DNA from 3 places in the Streptomyces sp. CC224B genome. Region 1 is predicted to be linked to each of the others. Evidence: predicted binding sites of a transcription regulator. Region 1 holds the regulator's gene; each other region holds the start of a gene.
The links. The regulator HrcA, encoded in region 1, represses chaperone genes, less so after heat shock. The targets are predictions, from matches to a motif close to TTNGCACTCNGNNNNNCNGAGTGCNAA.
Positions count from the first base shown of each region.

Region 2: the regulator HrcA is predicted to act here: its motif matches at 1,631-1,657, upstream of groES (co-chaperone GroES).
Region 3: the regulator HrcA is predicted to act here: its motif matches at 3,207-3,233, upstream of groL (chaperonin GroEL).

Region 1 is NZ_JASCXL010000038.1:35,368-40,643, reverse strand. It holds gene QK440_RS17245 (16S rRNA (uracil(1498)-N(3))-methyltransferase) at 1-78, opposite strand, end outside; gene QK440_RS17240 (nitronate monooxygenase) at 75-1,187, opposite strand; gene dnaJ (molecular chaperone DnaJ) at 1,406-2,542, opposite strand; gene hrcA (heat-inducible transcriptional repressor HrcA) at 2,543-3,559, opposite strand; gene QK440_RS17225 (MBL fold metallo-hydrolase) at 3,765-4,508, shown strand; gene QK440_RS17220 (DUF3097 domain-containing protein) at 4,619-5,276, shown strand, end outside.
Region 2 is NZ_JASCXL010000152.1:12,134-17,409, reverse strand. It holds gene QK440_RS37300 (methyltransferase domain-containing protein) at 1-266, opposite strand, end outside; gene QK440_RS37295 (polysaccharide deacetylase family protein) at 402-1,304, shown strand; gene groES (co-chaperone GroES) at 1,804-2,112, shown strand; gene groL (chaperonin GroEL) at 2,242-3,870, shown strand; gene QK440_RS37280 (SDR family oxidoreductase) at 4,122-4,895, opposite strand; gene QK440_RS37275 (MOSC domain-containing protein) at 4,974-5,276, opposite strand, start outside.
Region 3 is NZ_JASCXL010000155.1:12,148-17,423, forward strand. It holds gene QK440_RS37560 (cold-shock protein) at 1-114, shown strand, start outside; gene QK440_RS37565 (class I SAM-dependent methyltransferase) at 911-1,558, shown strand; partial or broken gene QK440_RS37570 (SAM-dependent methyltransferase) at 1,700-1,813, shown strand; partial or broken gene QK440_RS37575 (SAM-dependent methyltransferase) at 1,944-2,057, shown strand; partial or broken gene QK440_RS37580 (SAM-dependent methyltransferase) at 2,188-2,301, shown strand; gene groL (chaperonin GroEL) at 3,357-4,982, shown strand.

The DNA.
Region 1 (5,276 bases):
CTCGGGGCCTTCGAGTACGTACGTACGTCCCGGCGCGGCGCCCGCGAAGCCGTCGACGACGAACACCGGCGCCGTCATGCCGCACCGTCCGCACCGCGCCCGGCCTCGTCGGGCCCGGCCGGGGCGGACCCCGCCGGGGCGGACCGCGCCGCGTCGAGCTCGGCCACGAGCACCTCCACCAGCTCGGCCGCGGGCAGCTCCCGCGCAAGGCGGTGGCCCTGGCCCGCCCACAGCGCCATGGCCTGCGGGTCGCCGGCCTTGGCCGCCGCCTTGCGCAGGCCGGCCGTCAGGTAGTGGACCTGCGGGTAGGCGGCGGGCGCGTACGGGCCGTGCTCGCGCAGGAAGCGGTTGACGAGGCCGCGCGCGGGGCGGCCCGAGAAGGCGCGGGTCAGCTCCGTGCGGACGAACCGCGGGTCGGTCATGGCCTGCTTGTGCAGGGCGTGCGCGCCGGACTCCGGGGTGACCAGGAACGCCGTGCCGAGCTGCGCGAGGTCCGCGCCCGCGGCGAGCACCGCGGCGATCTGCGCGCCCCGCATCAGGCCGCCGGTGGCGATCAGGGGCAGCCGTACGGCCTCCCTCACCTGCGTGAGCAGGCTCAGCAGGCCGATCCCGGCCCGGTCCGTCTCCGGGTTGTCCCGGTGCGTGCCCTGGTGGCCGCCCGCCTCGACGCCCTGTACGCACACGGCGTCGGCGCCGGCGTCCTGCGCGGCGAGCGCCTCCTCGGGCGTGGTGACCGTGACGACGGTCGTGGTGCCGACCCGGGCGAGGGCCTGCAGTTCCTTGCGCGTCGGGCAGCCGAACGTGAACGACACCAGGGGCACCGGGTCGTCGCGCAGGATCGCCAGCTTGGCCTCGTAGCCGTCGTCGCGCTTGACGTCGGTGTCGCCGAGCTCGGTCTCGTACCAGGTGGCCTCGCCGGCGAGCTGGTTGCGGTACACCTCGACGGCGGCCGGGTCGGCGTACTCCGGCTGCGGCATGAAGAGATTCACCCCGAAGGGGCGCGACGTCAGGCTTCTGACCTGCTTGATCTCCTGGTACATCCCGTCGGCGGTCTTGTACCCGGCCGCGAGCGAACCGAGCCCCCCGGCCTCGCTGACGGCCGCCGCGAGCCGCGGTGTCGAGGCGCCGCCCGCCATCGGGGCCTGCACGATCGGGTGGCGACAGAGGGCTTGGGGTGGGGAGGGCATGGGAGGCATCGTGCCACGTCTGGCGGGGGCGCCTTGTGCGGGGTACTTCCCTGCCGCTGCCGCGGCCGGATTCTTTCCCACCCGCCCACCCGTACCACCCCGGCTTTCGCCCGCCCGGCCCCGACGCGGAGCGCTTGACCGCCGTCTGCCGGGACAAGGGCGGGCCCCGGCCCTCAAGTGCTGCGCACCCAAGAGCCGGGGCCCGCCCGTTCGAGGCGCTACCGCCCGTTGAACGCGTCCTTCAGGCGGGAGAAGAGGCCCTGCTGGCCCGGCTGGAACTGGCCCGTGGGGCGTTCCTCGCCGCGGGCCTTGGCCAGCTCGCGCAGCAGCCGCTCCTGCTCGGGGTCGAGCTTCGTGGGCGTGAGGACCTCCACGTGCACGATCAGGTCGCCGCGCCCCCCACCGCGCAGGTGGGTGACACCCCGCCCGTGCAGCGGGATCGACTGCCCGGACTGCGTGCCCGGCCGGATGTCGACCTCCTCGACCCCGTCCAGCGTCTCCAGCGGCACCTTCGTACCGAGCGCCGCCGCTGTCATCGGGATGGTGACGGTGCAGTGCAGGTCGTCGCCGCGCCGCTGGAAGACGGGGTGCGGGAGCTCGTGGATCTCCACGTACAGGTCGCCCGCCGGGCCGCCGCCCGGGCCGACCTCGCCCTCGCCCGCGAGCTGGATCCGCGTGCCGTTGTCCACACCGGCCGGGATCTTCACCGTGAGCGTCCGGCGGGACCGGATGCGGCCGTCGCCCGCGCACTCCGGGCAGGGGTTGGGCACCACGGTGCCGAAGCCCTGGCACTGCGGGCACGGCCGCGAGGTCATGACCTGGCCCAGGAAGGACCGCGTGACCTGGGACACCTCACCGCGGCCCCGGCACATGTCACAGGTCTGCGCGGAGGTGCCGGGCGCGGCGCCCTCGCCGGAGCACGTCGTACAGACGACGGCCGTGTCGACCTGGATGTCCTTGGTCGTGCCGAAGGCCGCCTCGTCGAGGTCGATCTCCAGGCGGATCATGGCGTCCTGGCCGCGGCGGGTGCGCGAGCGCGGCCCGCGCTGCGCCGCCGTACCGAAGAACGCGTCCATGATGTCCGAGAAGTTGCCGAAGCCACCGGCTCCGAAACCGCCCGCACCGCCGCCGCCCGACTGGGACAGCGGGTCACCGCCGAGGTCGTAGACCTGCTTCTTCTGCGGGTCCGAGAGCACCTCGTAAGCGGCGTTGATCTCTTTGAAGCGCTCTTGCGTCTTCGGATCGGGGTTGACGTCCGGGTGCAGCTCGCGGGCGAGCCGCCGGAAGGCCTTCTTGATGTCGTCCTGGGAAGCGTCGCGGCGCACGCCGAGTACGGCGTAGTAGTCCGTGGCCACTTACGACTCCGCCAGGATCTGTCCGACGTAACGTGCCACTGCGCGTACTGCTCCCATCGTTCCCGGATAGTCCATGCGGGTCGGTCCGACCACGCCGAGCTTGGCCACTGCCTCGCCTCCCGAACCGTAGCCGACGGAGACCACGGACGTGGAGCTGAGCCCCTCATGGGCGTTCTCGTGACCGATCTTCACGGTCATGCCCGAATCCGTGGCCTCGCCCAGCAACTTGAGGAGGACGACCTGTTCCTCCAGGGCCTCGAGGACCGGCCGGATCGTGAGAGGGAAGTCATGTCCGAAGCGGGTGAGATTGGCGGTGCCGCCGATCATCATCCGCTCCTCGTTCTCCTCGACCAGGGTCTCGAGGAGGGTGGACAGGACTGTCGCCACCGTGGCCTGGTCCTCCTTGTCGAAGGAGTCGGGCAGGTCCTGAACGAGCTGCGGCACGTCCGTGAAACGACGGCCCGCGACCCGGCTGTTCAGCCGGGCGCGCAGGTCCGCGAGAGACGTTTCACCGAACGGCGCCGGGCAGTCGATCATGCGCTGCTCGACCCGCCCCGTGTCCGTGATCAGGACCAGCATGAGCCGGGCCGGGGCGAGCGACAGCAACTCCACGTGGCGCACCGTCGACCGCGTCAGGGACGGGTACTGCACCACCGCGACCTGCCGGGTGAGCTGCGCGAGCAGCCGCACCGTACGGCCCACGACGTCGTCCAGGTCGACGGCGCCGTCGAGGAAGTTCTGGATCGCCCGGCGCTCGGGGGCGCTCAGCGGCTTGACGCCCGCCAGCTTGTCCACGAACAGCCGGTACCCCTTGTCGGTGGGGATGCGCCCGGCACTGGTGTGCGGCTGGGCGATGAACCCCTCCTCCTCCAGCGCCGCCATGTCGTTACGGACCGTGGCCGGGGAGACGCCCAGGCTGTGACGCTCGGTGAGCGCCTTGGAGCCGACGGGCTCCTGCGTGCCGACGTAGTCATGGACGATGGCGCGCAGCACCTCAAGCCTGCGTTCACTCAGCATCGCGCACACCTCCAGCGTCGTCCCTCGTCCCGAGCCCCCGCGGCGGCCCCACCCTGGCACTCACCACATGCGAGTGCCAAACCTTCGTCGAGCCAGTGTACGGCCGGTGGGTATAGCCCCGGCAAGGGCCGACCCCTGTCGTCATGCCCACGTGTGGCCGGGGGTAACGGCTGCCCGTCGTCCCGGAGGGCGTTAGCGTCGCCGTATGAACGCACCTGCCACCCCGGCGCCGGACTGGCGCACGGCGGGCTGGGAACGGCTCGCGCCCCGCGTGGGACGGCGGCGGCTGCCCGTCTGGGACTGCACCGCCGGCCTGGTCGCCGGCGACGACGCCGCGCTGATGATCGAGGCCGGGTCCAGCCTGCGGGAGGGCGCGGAGCTGCGCGCCGAGGCCCGGCGGCTGCTCGGTGGCGGCCGCCGCGTGACGCATCTCGCGCTGACGCACCCGCACTTCGACCACGTCCTGGGGGCGGCGGCGTTCGCGGGGGTCGAGGTGTTCGGCGCGGCCGGCGTCGACGCGGTCCTCGACCGGGGCCGCGACGAGCTGCGCGCGGACGCCGTCGCGCACGGCCTGGACGGGCGCGCCGCCGCCGAGGCCGCCGACCTGCTGGTCCGCCCCCGGCACCTGGTGGGCGGCGAGTGGACGCTGGACCTCGGCGGGGTCCAGGTGCTGCTCGCGAACGCCGGCCCCGGGCACACCGGACACGATCTGGCGGTCCTGGTGCCCGGCGAGCCCGATGTCGTCTTCTGCGGCGACCTCGTCGAGGAGTCCGGGGAGCCGCAGGCCGGACCCGACGCGGTGCCGGGCCGGTGGCCCGCCGCCCTCGACCGGCTGCTCGCCCTGGGCGGCGAGGACGCGGTGTACGTGCCGGGGCACGGGGCGGCGGTGGACGCGGCGTTCGTCCGCGCCCAACGGGAGGAACTGGCGCGGCGCTTCGCCACGGGCTGACCCACCGGGCCACCGGGCCGGGCGGTTCCGGGGCTCCCGCGGGTCCTGCACGACGGGACACCCGCCCCGTGGAGTGACGGAACGTCACCCGATGTCCTACCGTCTGTCGAATGCGCAGCTACAACCCGGATCTCACTCCCCCGTGGAAGAAGTCGGCCCCCGTCCCGGAGGTGCCCGCCGAGGCCGATCTGGTGGTGGAGGAGGTGGGGACCGGGTTCTGCGGAGCCGTGGTCCGCTGTGAGAAGACCGCCGAGGGCCCGACGGTGACCCTGGAGGACCGCTTCGGCAAGCACCGCGTCTTCCCGATGGTGCCGCGCGGCTTCCTCCTGGAGGGCAGGGTCGTCACCCTCGTCCGCCCGACGGCCGCGGCGCCCCGGCGCCCCGCGCGCACCGCGTCCGGCTCGATCGCGGTACCGGGCGCGCGGGCGCGGGTGGCGCGCGCCGGGCGCATCTACGTGGAGGGGCGCCACGACGCGGAACTCGTGGAGAAGGTGTGGGGCGACGACCTGCGCATCGAGGGCGTCGTCGTCGAGTACCTGGAGGGCGTCGACGACCTGCCCGCGATCGTGGCCGAGTTCTCCCCCGGGCCGGACGCGCGCCTCGGGGTCCTGGTCGACCACCTGGTGCCCGGCTCGAAGGAGTTCCGCATCGCGGCGGAGGTCTCCAGCCCGCACGCGCTGGTGGTCGGCCACCCCTACATCGACATCTGGGAGGCGGTGAAGCCGTCGTCCCTGGGCATCGCGTCCTGGCCCCGCGTCCCACGCGGCC
Region 2 (5,276 bases), on a different contig from region 1:
GTGGACTGCTCGACCCCGTTCGGCGTGAAGAACATCCGCGCGGCGTCCTTGGCCCCGAACTTCGCCACCGCCCGCTGCCGCAGGCGCGCCTGGGCGAGCGCCGCCGAGACCAGGCCGACGGGGTGGTCGCGGCGCAGCCGGGTCGCCACCGCGAGCTCCTCGGCGGGCTCGACGTCCCGTACGGCGTCGAGCAGGGCGGCGCCCTCGTCGGTGAGAAGCGCGGCGAAGGCCGTCGTGGCGGACTGCTGATCGTGCGGAGCGTTCACCGGCCCATTGTGGGCCAGTCGGTGGAAGGTACGCGTCCGGCAGCGGTGTCGACCCCGCCGCAGGGCCCTGGACTGCGAGGATCCGGCGCCATGCGACGTGTACTAGTACGACAAGATGCGAAATCCTCCGGAAAGGTGAGAAAGGCACGGAAGACGCGGAGGCGGGCGGTGCTCACCGTGGCCGCGCTCGGCGCCGGCGCGGTCGCCTCCGGCTGCGCGTCGGACGCCGGGGAGGGCGCGGGGGGCGCGCACGGCCAGCCGCCCCAGCTCGCGCCCCCCGCGCAGGCGCTGCACGAGTACGCCCAGCGCGTGCGCGCGAACCACACCGCGCGGGCCGCCGCCGCGAGCTACTGGGGCCTGTCCCGGGTCCCGCTGGCGGCGCCCCCGCCGCCCGCCGTGAAGCCGCGCCTGAAGACGCGCAAGGGCTTCGGGGTGCGCGGGCACGCGAAGCTGCCGCCGGTGTTCACCACGGTCCCGACCAAGCGCAAGGTCGTCTTCCTGACCGTCGACGACGGCGCCGAGAAGGACCCGGCGTTCCTGCGGATGATGAGCGACCTGCGCATCCCGTACACCGCGTTCCTCAGCAACTACCTGATCAAGACCAACTACGGCTACTTCAAGCAGATGCAGGACCGCGGCACCGCCCTGAACAACCACACCCTCAACCACCGCTACATGCCGGACCTCTCGTACAGGGCGCAGCGGCGCGAGATCTGCGGCATGCAGGACGTCATCGAGAGGCGGTACGGCAAGCGGCCCGAGCTGTTCCGGCCGCCGTACGGCAACTACGACCGCGACACCCTGCGCGCCGCCAAGTCCTGCGGCATCAAGGCGGTGCCGCTCTGGGCGTCGGAGGGCTTCGCCGACCGCATGGCCTGGCGCGAATGGGACCGCGACCTGCACCCCGGCGACATCATCCTCACGCACTTCCGCGGCAGCGACGACTGGGACGGCTCGATGACGGACATGGTCCGGACGGTCATGAAAACGGTCACCGGCAGGGGGTACGCGGTGGCCCGGCTCGAGGACTACGTGTGACTCGAGGACTACGTGTGAAACGCGCCCCGGCCCTCCTGCTGCTGCCGCTCCTCCTCCTGACGGCCTGCGCCCAATCGGTGGACCCGATCGAACGCCTGGGCCGCAAGGCGGCGGAGAGAATCCCCCTGCAGGAGCCGCCTCGCTGCGGGCAGCCGTTCCGCGGGGCGAGTGGGGCCTCCGCCCTCAGCTCCCACACTCCCGCGCCCCGCGCGGAACCCACCCCGCGCGCGAAGCGTTGCCACAAGGACACCCCTCCGGTCGCGCCCTGACACCCCGCGCGGCGGAGCCCGGCAGAGCCGGTACGCCGCCAGGCCGGCGGCAGCCAATTGGCACTCCGCTTGACCGAGTGCTAATCGCCGTCCTAGTCTCGGCCCTGGCACTCCCGCATGGAGAGTGCCAGAAGCGACGGGCAGGTCCGGCACCCGCGACGACGGATCCACCTGGTCGCCACCTCTAGATCAGTTAACCCCGCGAGATCTCCGAAGGGGGAGGTCGGATCGTGACGACCGCCAGCTCCAAGGTTGCCATCAAGCCGCTCGAGGACCGCATCGTGGTCCAGCCGCTGGACGCCGAGCAGACCACGGCCTCTGGCCTGGTCATCCCGGACACCGCGAAGGAGAAGCCCCAGGAGGGCGCCGTCCTCGCCGTGGGCCCGGGCCGTTTCGAGAACGGCGAGCGCCTTCCGCTCGACGTGAAGGTCGGCGACGTCGTGCTCTACAGCAAGTACGGCGGCACCGAGGTGAAGTACAACGGCGACGAGTACCTGGTGCTCTCGGCCCGCGACGTGCTCGCGATCATCGAGAAGTGATCCAGCAGTAGTCGCTGCTTTCACCCGGCAGATTTGCTTCGCGCCGCGCCCCTGGTCACCCCCGCTGATGCCGGGCGGCGAGGGGCGCGGTTCGTTCATACGAGTATCCGAGAGGGCTGAAACGCTCCCATGGCGAAGATCCTGAAGTTCGACGAGGACGCCCGTCGCGCCCTCGAGCGCGGCGTCAACAAGCTTGCCGACACGGTCAAGGTGACGATCGGCCCCAAGGGTCGCAACGTCGTCATCGACAAGAAGTTCGGCGCCCCCACCATCACCAACGACGGCGTCACCATCGCCCGTGAGGTCGAGGTCGAGGACCCGTACGAGAACCTGGGCGCCCAGCTCGTGAAGGAGGTGGCGACCAAGACCAACGACATCGCGGGTGACGGCACCACCACCGCCACGGTCCTGGCCCAGGCCCTGGTCAAGGAGGGCCTGCGCAACGTCGCCGCCGGCGCCTCCCCGGCCGCCCTGAAGAAGGGCATCGACGCCGCCGTCAAGGCCGTCTCCGACGAGCTGCTCGCCACCGCGCGGCCGATCGACGACAAGTCCGACATCGCCGCCGTGGCCGGGCTCTCCGCCCAGGACCAGCAGGTCGGCGAGCTCATCGCCGAGGCGATGGACAAGGTCGGCAAGGACGGTGTCATCACCGTCGAGGAGTCCAACACCTTCGGTCTGGAGCTGGACTTCACCGAGGGCATGGCCTTCGACAAGGGCTACCTGTCGCCGTACTTCGTGACGGACCAGGAGCGCATGGAGGCCGTCCTGGAGGACGCGTACATCCTCATCCACCAGGGCAAGATCTCCTCCATCCAGGACCTGCTGCCGCTCCTGGAGAAGGTCATCCAGGCCGGCTCCTCGAAGCCGCTGCTGATCATCGCCGAGGACGTCGAGGGCGAGGCCCTGTCGACCCTGGTGGTCAACAAGATCCGCGGCACCTTCAACGCGGTGGCCGTCAAGGCCCCCGGCTTCGGTGACCGCCGCAAGGCGATGCTCGGCGACATGGCCACCCTCACCGGCGGCACCGTCGTCGCCGAGGAGGTCGGCCTCAAGCTCGACCAGGTCGGCCTGGACGTGCTCGGCACCGCCCGCCGCGTGACGATCACCAAGGACGACACGACCATCGTCGACGGCGGCGGCAACACGGCCGACGTCGAGGCCCGCGTCGCCCAGATCAAGGCCGAGATCGAGACCACCGACTCCGACTGGGACCGCGAGAAGCTCCAGGAGCGCCTCGCGAAGCTGGCCGGCGGCGTGTGCGTGATCAAGGTCGGCGCCGCCACCGAGGTGGAGCTGAAGGAGAAGAAGCACCGTCTGGAGGACGCCATCTCCGCGACCCGCGCCGCGGTCGAGGAGGGCATCGTCTCCGGTGGTGGCTCCGCGCTCGTCCACGCCGCGAAGGTGCTCGAGGGCAACCTCGACAAGTCCGGCGACGAGGCCACCGGTGTCACGGTCGTCCGCAAGGCCGTCGTCGAGCCGCTGCGCTGGATCGCCGAGAACGCCGGCCTCGAGGGCTACGTCATCACCACCAAGGTGGCGGAGCTGGACAAGGGCCAGGGCTTCAACGCCGCGACCGGCGAGTACGTCGACCTGGTCAAGGCCGGCGTCATCGACCCGGTGAAGGTCACCCGCTCCGCCCTGGAGAACGCGGCCTCCATCGCCTCCCTGCTGCTCACGACCGAGACCCTGGTCGTCGAGAAGCCGGCGGAGGAGGAGGCCGAGGCCGGGCACGGCCACGGGCACGGTCACTCCCACTGAGCGATGCGCTCTTCGCGTGCGCCGGCTCAGGCGCGCGGCCGAAGGCCCGGCACCCCGTCGCGGGGTGCCGGGCCTTCGGCGTGTGCAGGCCGCGCGTGTGCAGGCTGCGCGTCTGTCGGCTGCGCGTCTGCCGGGTCCCGGCGCGTTGCCGGGTGCGGGCCGTGGTCCGTCCTCGCGCCGTTCCCCGCGCCCCTTCGGGGCGCTTGTCGTGTCCGTGCCCGCGCCCCCTTGCCGGGGCACCCCCAAGCCGCTTACTGGGGGCCGTACTTCCTGCCCGTGCGGGACGTGACGCCGCCCAGGAGCGCGCGGGGGGTCATCTTCACCACGCCCATGAGGGCCTTGTAGCGCGGGTCCGGGACCGAGAGGGTCTTGCCGCGGGCCAGGTCGGTGAGGGCGGCGGCGACCAGCTTGTCCGCGTCCAGCCACATCCACTTGGGGATGTTGTCCGTGCCCATCCCGGCCCGCTCGTGGAACTCGGTGCGGACGAACCCCGGGCACAGCGCCATGAGCCGGATGCCGGTCCCGGCCAGGTCCCGGGCCACCCCCTGGGTGAACTGGACCACCCACGCCTTGGATGCGCCGTACGTACCGCGCGGCACGAAGGCGGCCACCGAGGCGACGTTGACGACGCCGCCGCGCCGCCGCTCCCGCATGGCCGCGGTCGCCGCCGACGTCAGCCGGAGCACCGCCTCGCAGTGCACCTTCAGCATCGTCAGCTCGTCGGCGAGCGAGACCTCCAGGAACTGGCCCTTGTTGCCGAACCCGGCGTTGTTGACGAGGAGGTCGACGGGGTCGCGGCGGCTGGCGAGCCGTTCCTCGACGGCGGTGATGCCGTCCTCCGTGGAGAGGTCGGCGGTCAGGACCTCCGCCTCGATGCCGTGCCGGTCGTGCAGCTCGGTCGCCTGCTCCCGCAGCCGCTTCGTGTCACGTGCCACCAGGACGAGGCTGTAGCCGTCGGCGGCCAGGCGCCGGGCGAAGGCGGCGCCGATACCCGCGGTCGCACCCGTGATGAGAGCCGTAGTCATGGACCAAGGCTAGTGAGGCCGGGGGCGCCCGCGCGCCACGCACCCCGGGTGCGGTGCCCGCGCGGGCGCCCGGCGGTGTCAACCGCCGTGCTTGGCCACGTACGTGCGGGCCTTTTTGATCAGCTCGGGGTGCAGCGCGTCCCCCGCCTCCAGGAGCCGCGGCAGCAGGGCGCGCTCCGTCGTCACGGCTTGGAACTGCAGCGCGACGGTGATGTCGTGGTCCGGCCGGTGCACGACCTCGACCGGGTCCCCCGTCTGGATCTCGCCCGGCTCCAGCACCCGCAGGTACGCGCCGGGCAGCACGGCCCGCGTGAACCGCCGCACCCAGCCCCGCTCGCCGATGTGCCCCTGGAACGTACGGCACGGGATGCGGGCCGAGGT
Region 3 (5,276 bases), on a different contig from region 1:
AGCGCGATCCAGATGGACGGCTACCGCACCCTGGAGGAAGGTCAGCGAGTCGAGTTCGAGATCTCGCAGGGCCAGAAGGGTCCGCAGGCGGACATGGTCAAGGTCGCCGTCTGAGCGGCTTGACGCGATCGGCCACCGCGCGACTTGGGCCCGCCCCCCGGCCGGGGGCGGGCCCCTTTCCGTCCCCGGGCCCGACCGCCCCCGGCCTGCGGCCCGGCGCCCTTGCCTCCCACCCGCCCACCCGTGCTGCCCTGGCTGCGCCCGCTGGGCCCTGACGCTGCGCGCTGCGGCTGCTTGCCCTGCGGGGCCTTCCCACCCGCCCACCCGTTCTGCCCTGGCTACGCCCGCTCGGCCCCGACGCTGCGCGCTGCGGGGTGGGGGCCCACGGGGCCTTTCCCGCCCGCCCACCCGTGCGGGCCGGTGGCCTGCGCGGGTTGATGCGGCGCGCTGCGGGAGACACATGGTGCTTTCGCGTCCGCCCGCGCGGGGGCGCTTGGCGGGTCGGTGCTGGCGTGGTGCGTGCGGTGGGTGTTCAGGAAGCTGGTGCGCCCGGTCGTGCAGAACTGCTTCCGGGGGGTGGGGCGGCTCCGGCGTGAGCCTCATGGGTGGAGGGCGCCGGAGGGGGGCGGTGAGGGCGCGACGGAGTGGGTGGGGACCGTATGGCGGGACGGGCGCCGGAGTGGGGACGGTGAAGGGGCGCCGAAGTAGGGGGACCGTTACGGCGGACCGGCAGTGGAGCGGGGGGGCATTGCGGTGGACAGGCGCCGGAGTGGGGACGGTCGAGGGGCGCTGGAGTGGAGGGGATCGTTACGGGGGACGGGCGCCGGAGCGGGGAAGAGTGGAGGGGAGCGGGGGAAAGCGAAGGGGGCGGGGGGAACGCTGGGCGCGGGGGGAACGCTACGGTCGCACCATGACTGGAGAGCAGACCTTAAGTGTGACCCGTGAGTCCTACGACGCCGTTGCCCTCACCTACGCGCAACTGTTCAGCGACTCCCTGCGCGACCGCCCCCTGGAGCGCGCCCTCCTGAGTGCCTTCGCCGAGCTGGTGCGGGCCGACGGTGACGGCGAGGTCGCCGACCTCGGCTGTGGGCCGGGGTACGTCACGGCGCACCTGCACGGGCTCGGCCTGAGTGCCTTCGGCGTCGACGGCTCCCCGGCGATGGTCGAGCTGGCCCGCGAGGCGCACCCCGGGCTGCGGTTCGAGGTCGGCTCGATGGCCGCGCTGGACATCGGGGACGGCGTACTGGGCGGGGTGCTCTCGCGGTGGTCCGTCATCCACACCCCGCCGGGTGAGCTGCCCGCCGTCCTGGCGGAGATCGCCCGGGTCCTGGCTCCGGGCGGGCACCTGCTGATCTCCTTCCCCGCCACCGAGGGCCCGGGGCACGAGCCCCAGGCCTACGACCACGCGGTGACCACGGCCTACCGCTGGTGCCCCGACCGCTTCGCCGCGCTGCTGCGCGACCACGGTCTGGTTGAGACGTCGCGCACGGTGATCGAGCCCGCGCCCACCGACAAGCGCCAGTTCCAGGAGATCCAACTCTTCGCCCGCAAGGTGTGAACCCGCCTCCGACCGGCTGCCGATCGAAGCGGGCTCGATCCCCGGTCGAACCGGCTCGGGGAACCGCCTGCCGCTGCATCACGCATCCCGCAGTGCGCCGCGCCCGCCCGCACGGCACCACCGGCCCGGGCGGGTGGGCGCGCCGCGCTGCTGCGCGACCACGGTCTGGGTGAGACGTCGCGCACGGTGATCGAGCCCGCGCCTGCCGATCAGCGCCAGTTCCGGGAGGTTCAGCTCTTCGCCCGCAGGGTGTGAGCCCGTCTTGGGACGGCTGCTGATCGATCCGGGGTCGATCCCCGGTCGAACCGGCGCGGGGCAGCCTCTTCCTGCTGCATCCCCCGCCCCCGCCCGCACGGCACACCGCTCCGGGCGAGCGGGCGGGGGCGCCGCGTTGCTGCGTGATCACGGTCTGGTTCAGACGTCGCGCACGGTGATCGAGCCCGCGCCCACCGACAAGCGCCAGTTCCAGGAGATTCAGCTCCTCGCCCGCAGGGTGTGAGCCCGTCTTGGGACGGCTGCTGATCGATCCGGGGTCGATCCCCGGTCGAACCGGCGCGGGGCAGCCTCTTCCTGCTGCATCCCCCGCCCCCGCCCGCACGGCACACCGCTCCGGGCGAGCGGGCGGGGGCGCCGCGTTGCTGCGTGATCACGGTCTGGTTCAGACGTCGCGCACGGTGATCGAGCCCGCGCCCACCGACAAGCGCCAGTTCCAGGAGATTCAGCTCCTCGCCCGCAGGGTGTGAGCCCGTCTTGGGACGGCTGCTGATCGATCCGGGGTCGATCCCCGGTCGAACCGGCGCGGGGCAGCCTCTTCCTGCTGCATCCCCCGCCCCCGCAGTGCACCGCGCCCGCCCGCACGGGACATCGCCCCGGACGGGTGGGCGTGCCGCGTTGCTGCGCGATCACGGTTTGGTTCAGAGGTCGCGCACGTTGATCGAGCCCGCGCCTGCCGATCAGCGCCAGTTCCAGAGGTCCAGCTCCTCGCCCGCAGGGTGTGAGCCCGTCTTGGGACGGCTGCTGATCAATGCGGGGTCGATCCCCGGTCGAACAGGCTCGGGGGAATCTCCCATGCTGCATCCCCCGCCCCCTCAGCGCACCGCGCCCACCCGCACGGGACACCGCCCCGGACGGGTGGGTGGGTGGGAAGGCCCCGCTGGGCAGCGGTCCGCAGCGCGAAGCGTCGATCCGGGCGGGGAACGGGCCCGGGCGGGTGGGTGGGTTGGGAAGGCCCCGCAGGGCAGCGACCTGCAGCGCGAAGCGTCGACCTGCGCGGGGAACGGGGCCGGGCGGGTGGGCGGGTGGGAAAGCCCCGCAGGGTAGTGGCCCGCAGCGCGAAGCGGCGACCTGTGCGGGGAAGCGCCCCGGGCGGGTGGGTGGGTGGGAAGGCCCCGCAGGGCAGTGGCCCGCAGCGCGAAGCGTCGCCCGCGCAGGGAACCGCCCCAGGCGGGAGAAACCTGGCGCACCCCCACCCCGCCACGCCGGGGCGCGCAAGCCCCCGCCCGCCGGCCCCGAGGGCAGCACCCCCGAGGGAAGTCACCCCCCGGACCCCGGGGGCGACCTGCCCCGAGGGCAGCGCCCCCGAGGGAAGTCGACCCCGTACCCCGGGGGCGACCTTGCACTCGCGGGGGTCGAGTGCTAATCATTGGCGTTAGCACTCTACGAGTGAGAGTGACAGAAGGACCGGGTGGGTGAGGCCCGCAGGCCGGGTGGGGCAAGGAACCACAAGGCAGCAGGCCGTCCGTCGCGGGCGCCGGCACGGTCCTACGCTTTTCCACCCCGTCCGGGAGGACCACTTCACATGGCCAAGATCATCGCGTTCGACGAGGAGGCACGGCGCGGCCTCGAGCGCGGCATGAACCAGCTCGCCGACGCCGTCAAGGTGACCCTGGGCCCCAAGGGTCGCAACGTCGTCCTCGAGAAGAAGTGGGGCGCCCCCACGATCACCAACGACGGTGTCTCCATCGCCAAGGAGATCGAGCTCGAGGACCCGTACGAGAAGATCGGCGCCGAGCTGGTCAAGGAAGTCGCCAAGAAGACGGACGACGTCGCCGGCGACGGTACGACCACGGCGACCGTCCTCGCCCAGGCCCTGGTCCGCGAGGGCCTGCGCAACGTGGCCGCGGGTGCCAACCCGATGGCCCTGAAGCGCGGCATCGAGAAGGCCGTCGAGGCCGTCTCGGGCGCCCTGCTCGACCAGGCCAAGGAGGTCGAGACCAAGGAGCAGATCGCCTCCACGGCCTCCATCTCCGCCGCCGACACCCAGATCGGCGAGCTGATCGCCGAGGCCATGGACAAGGTCGGCAAGGAAGGCGTCATCACCGTCGAGGAGTCCCAGACCTTCGGTCTGGAGCTGGAGCTCACCGAGGGTATGCGCTTCGACAAGGGCTACATCTCGGCGTACTTCGCGACCGACATGGAGCGCATGGAGGCGTCGCTCGAGGACCCGTACATCCTCATCGTCAACTCCAAGATCTCCAACGTGAAGGACCTCCTTCCGCTCCTGGAGAAGGTCATGCAGTCGGGCAAGCCGCTGCTGATCATCGCCGAGGACGTCGAGGGCGAGGCCCTGTCCACGCTGGTCGTCAACAAGATCCGCGGCACGTTCAAGTCCGTCGCGGTCAAGGCCCCGGGCTTCGGCGACCGCCGCAAGGCCATGCTCGGCGACATCGCCATCCTCACGGGCGGCACGGTCATCTCCGAGGAGGTCGGCCTCAAGCTGGAGAACGCCGGTCTCGACCTGCTCGGCCGCGCCCGCAAGGTCGTCATCACCAAGGACGAGACCACGATCGTCGACGGTGCCGGTGACTCCGAGGCCGTCCAGGGCCGCGTGAACCAGATCCGCGCCGAGATCGAGAACAGCGACTCGGACTACGACCGCGAGAAGCTCCAGGAGCGCCTGGCGAAGCTCGCGGGCGGCGTGGCCGTCATCAAGGCCGGTGCCGCGACCGAGGTCGAGCTCAAGGAGCGCAAGCACCGCATCGAGGACGCCGTGCGCAACGCCAAGGCGGCCGTCGAGGAGGGCATCGTCGCCGGTGGTGGCGTGGCCCTGCTGCAGGCCTCCTCGGTCTTCGAGAAGCTGGAGCTGGACGGCGACGAGGCCACCGGTGCCGCCGCCGTGAAGCTGGCCCTCGAGGCTCCGCTGAAGCAGATCTCCGTGAACGCCGGCCTCGAGGGTGGCGTCATCGTGGAGAAGGTCCGCAACCTCACCCCGGGTCACGGCCTCAACGCCGCGACCGGTGAGTACGTGGACATGATCGGCGAGGGCATCATCGACCCGGCGAAGGTCACGCGTTCCGCGCTGCAGAACGCCGCGTCCATCGCCGCGCTGTTCCTCACCACCGAGGCCGTCATCGCCGACAAGCCGGAGAAGGCCGCCCCGGCGGGCGCTCCGGGCGGCATGCCCGGCGGTGACATGGACTTCTGAGCCGACTGACGGTTCAGGCTCGTCCTTCCTGAGGGCGGCACCCCTCGCCACGCGCGAGAGGTGCCGCCCTCAGGCGTTTCCGCGCCCCCCTCGGCCGCCGCTGAGGGGGGCGCGGTACGTCGCCGGGGCCGCAGGCGGGCCGTCGGTCCCGCGGCCCGTGTCGGTACGCCTCCGCCCGCTCCCCTCCCCGGCACGTGCGCGGCCCGTCCCCTGAGGGCGCCGACCGGTCCCCGGGTGCGGGAACCGGCCATTCCCGCGAGCCGAGCCGGCTCTTCACCATTCCGTTTCGTCTTC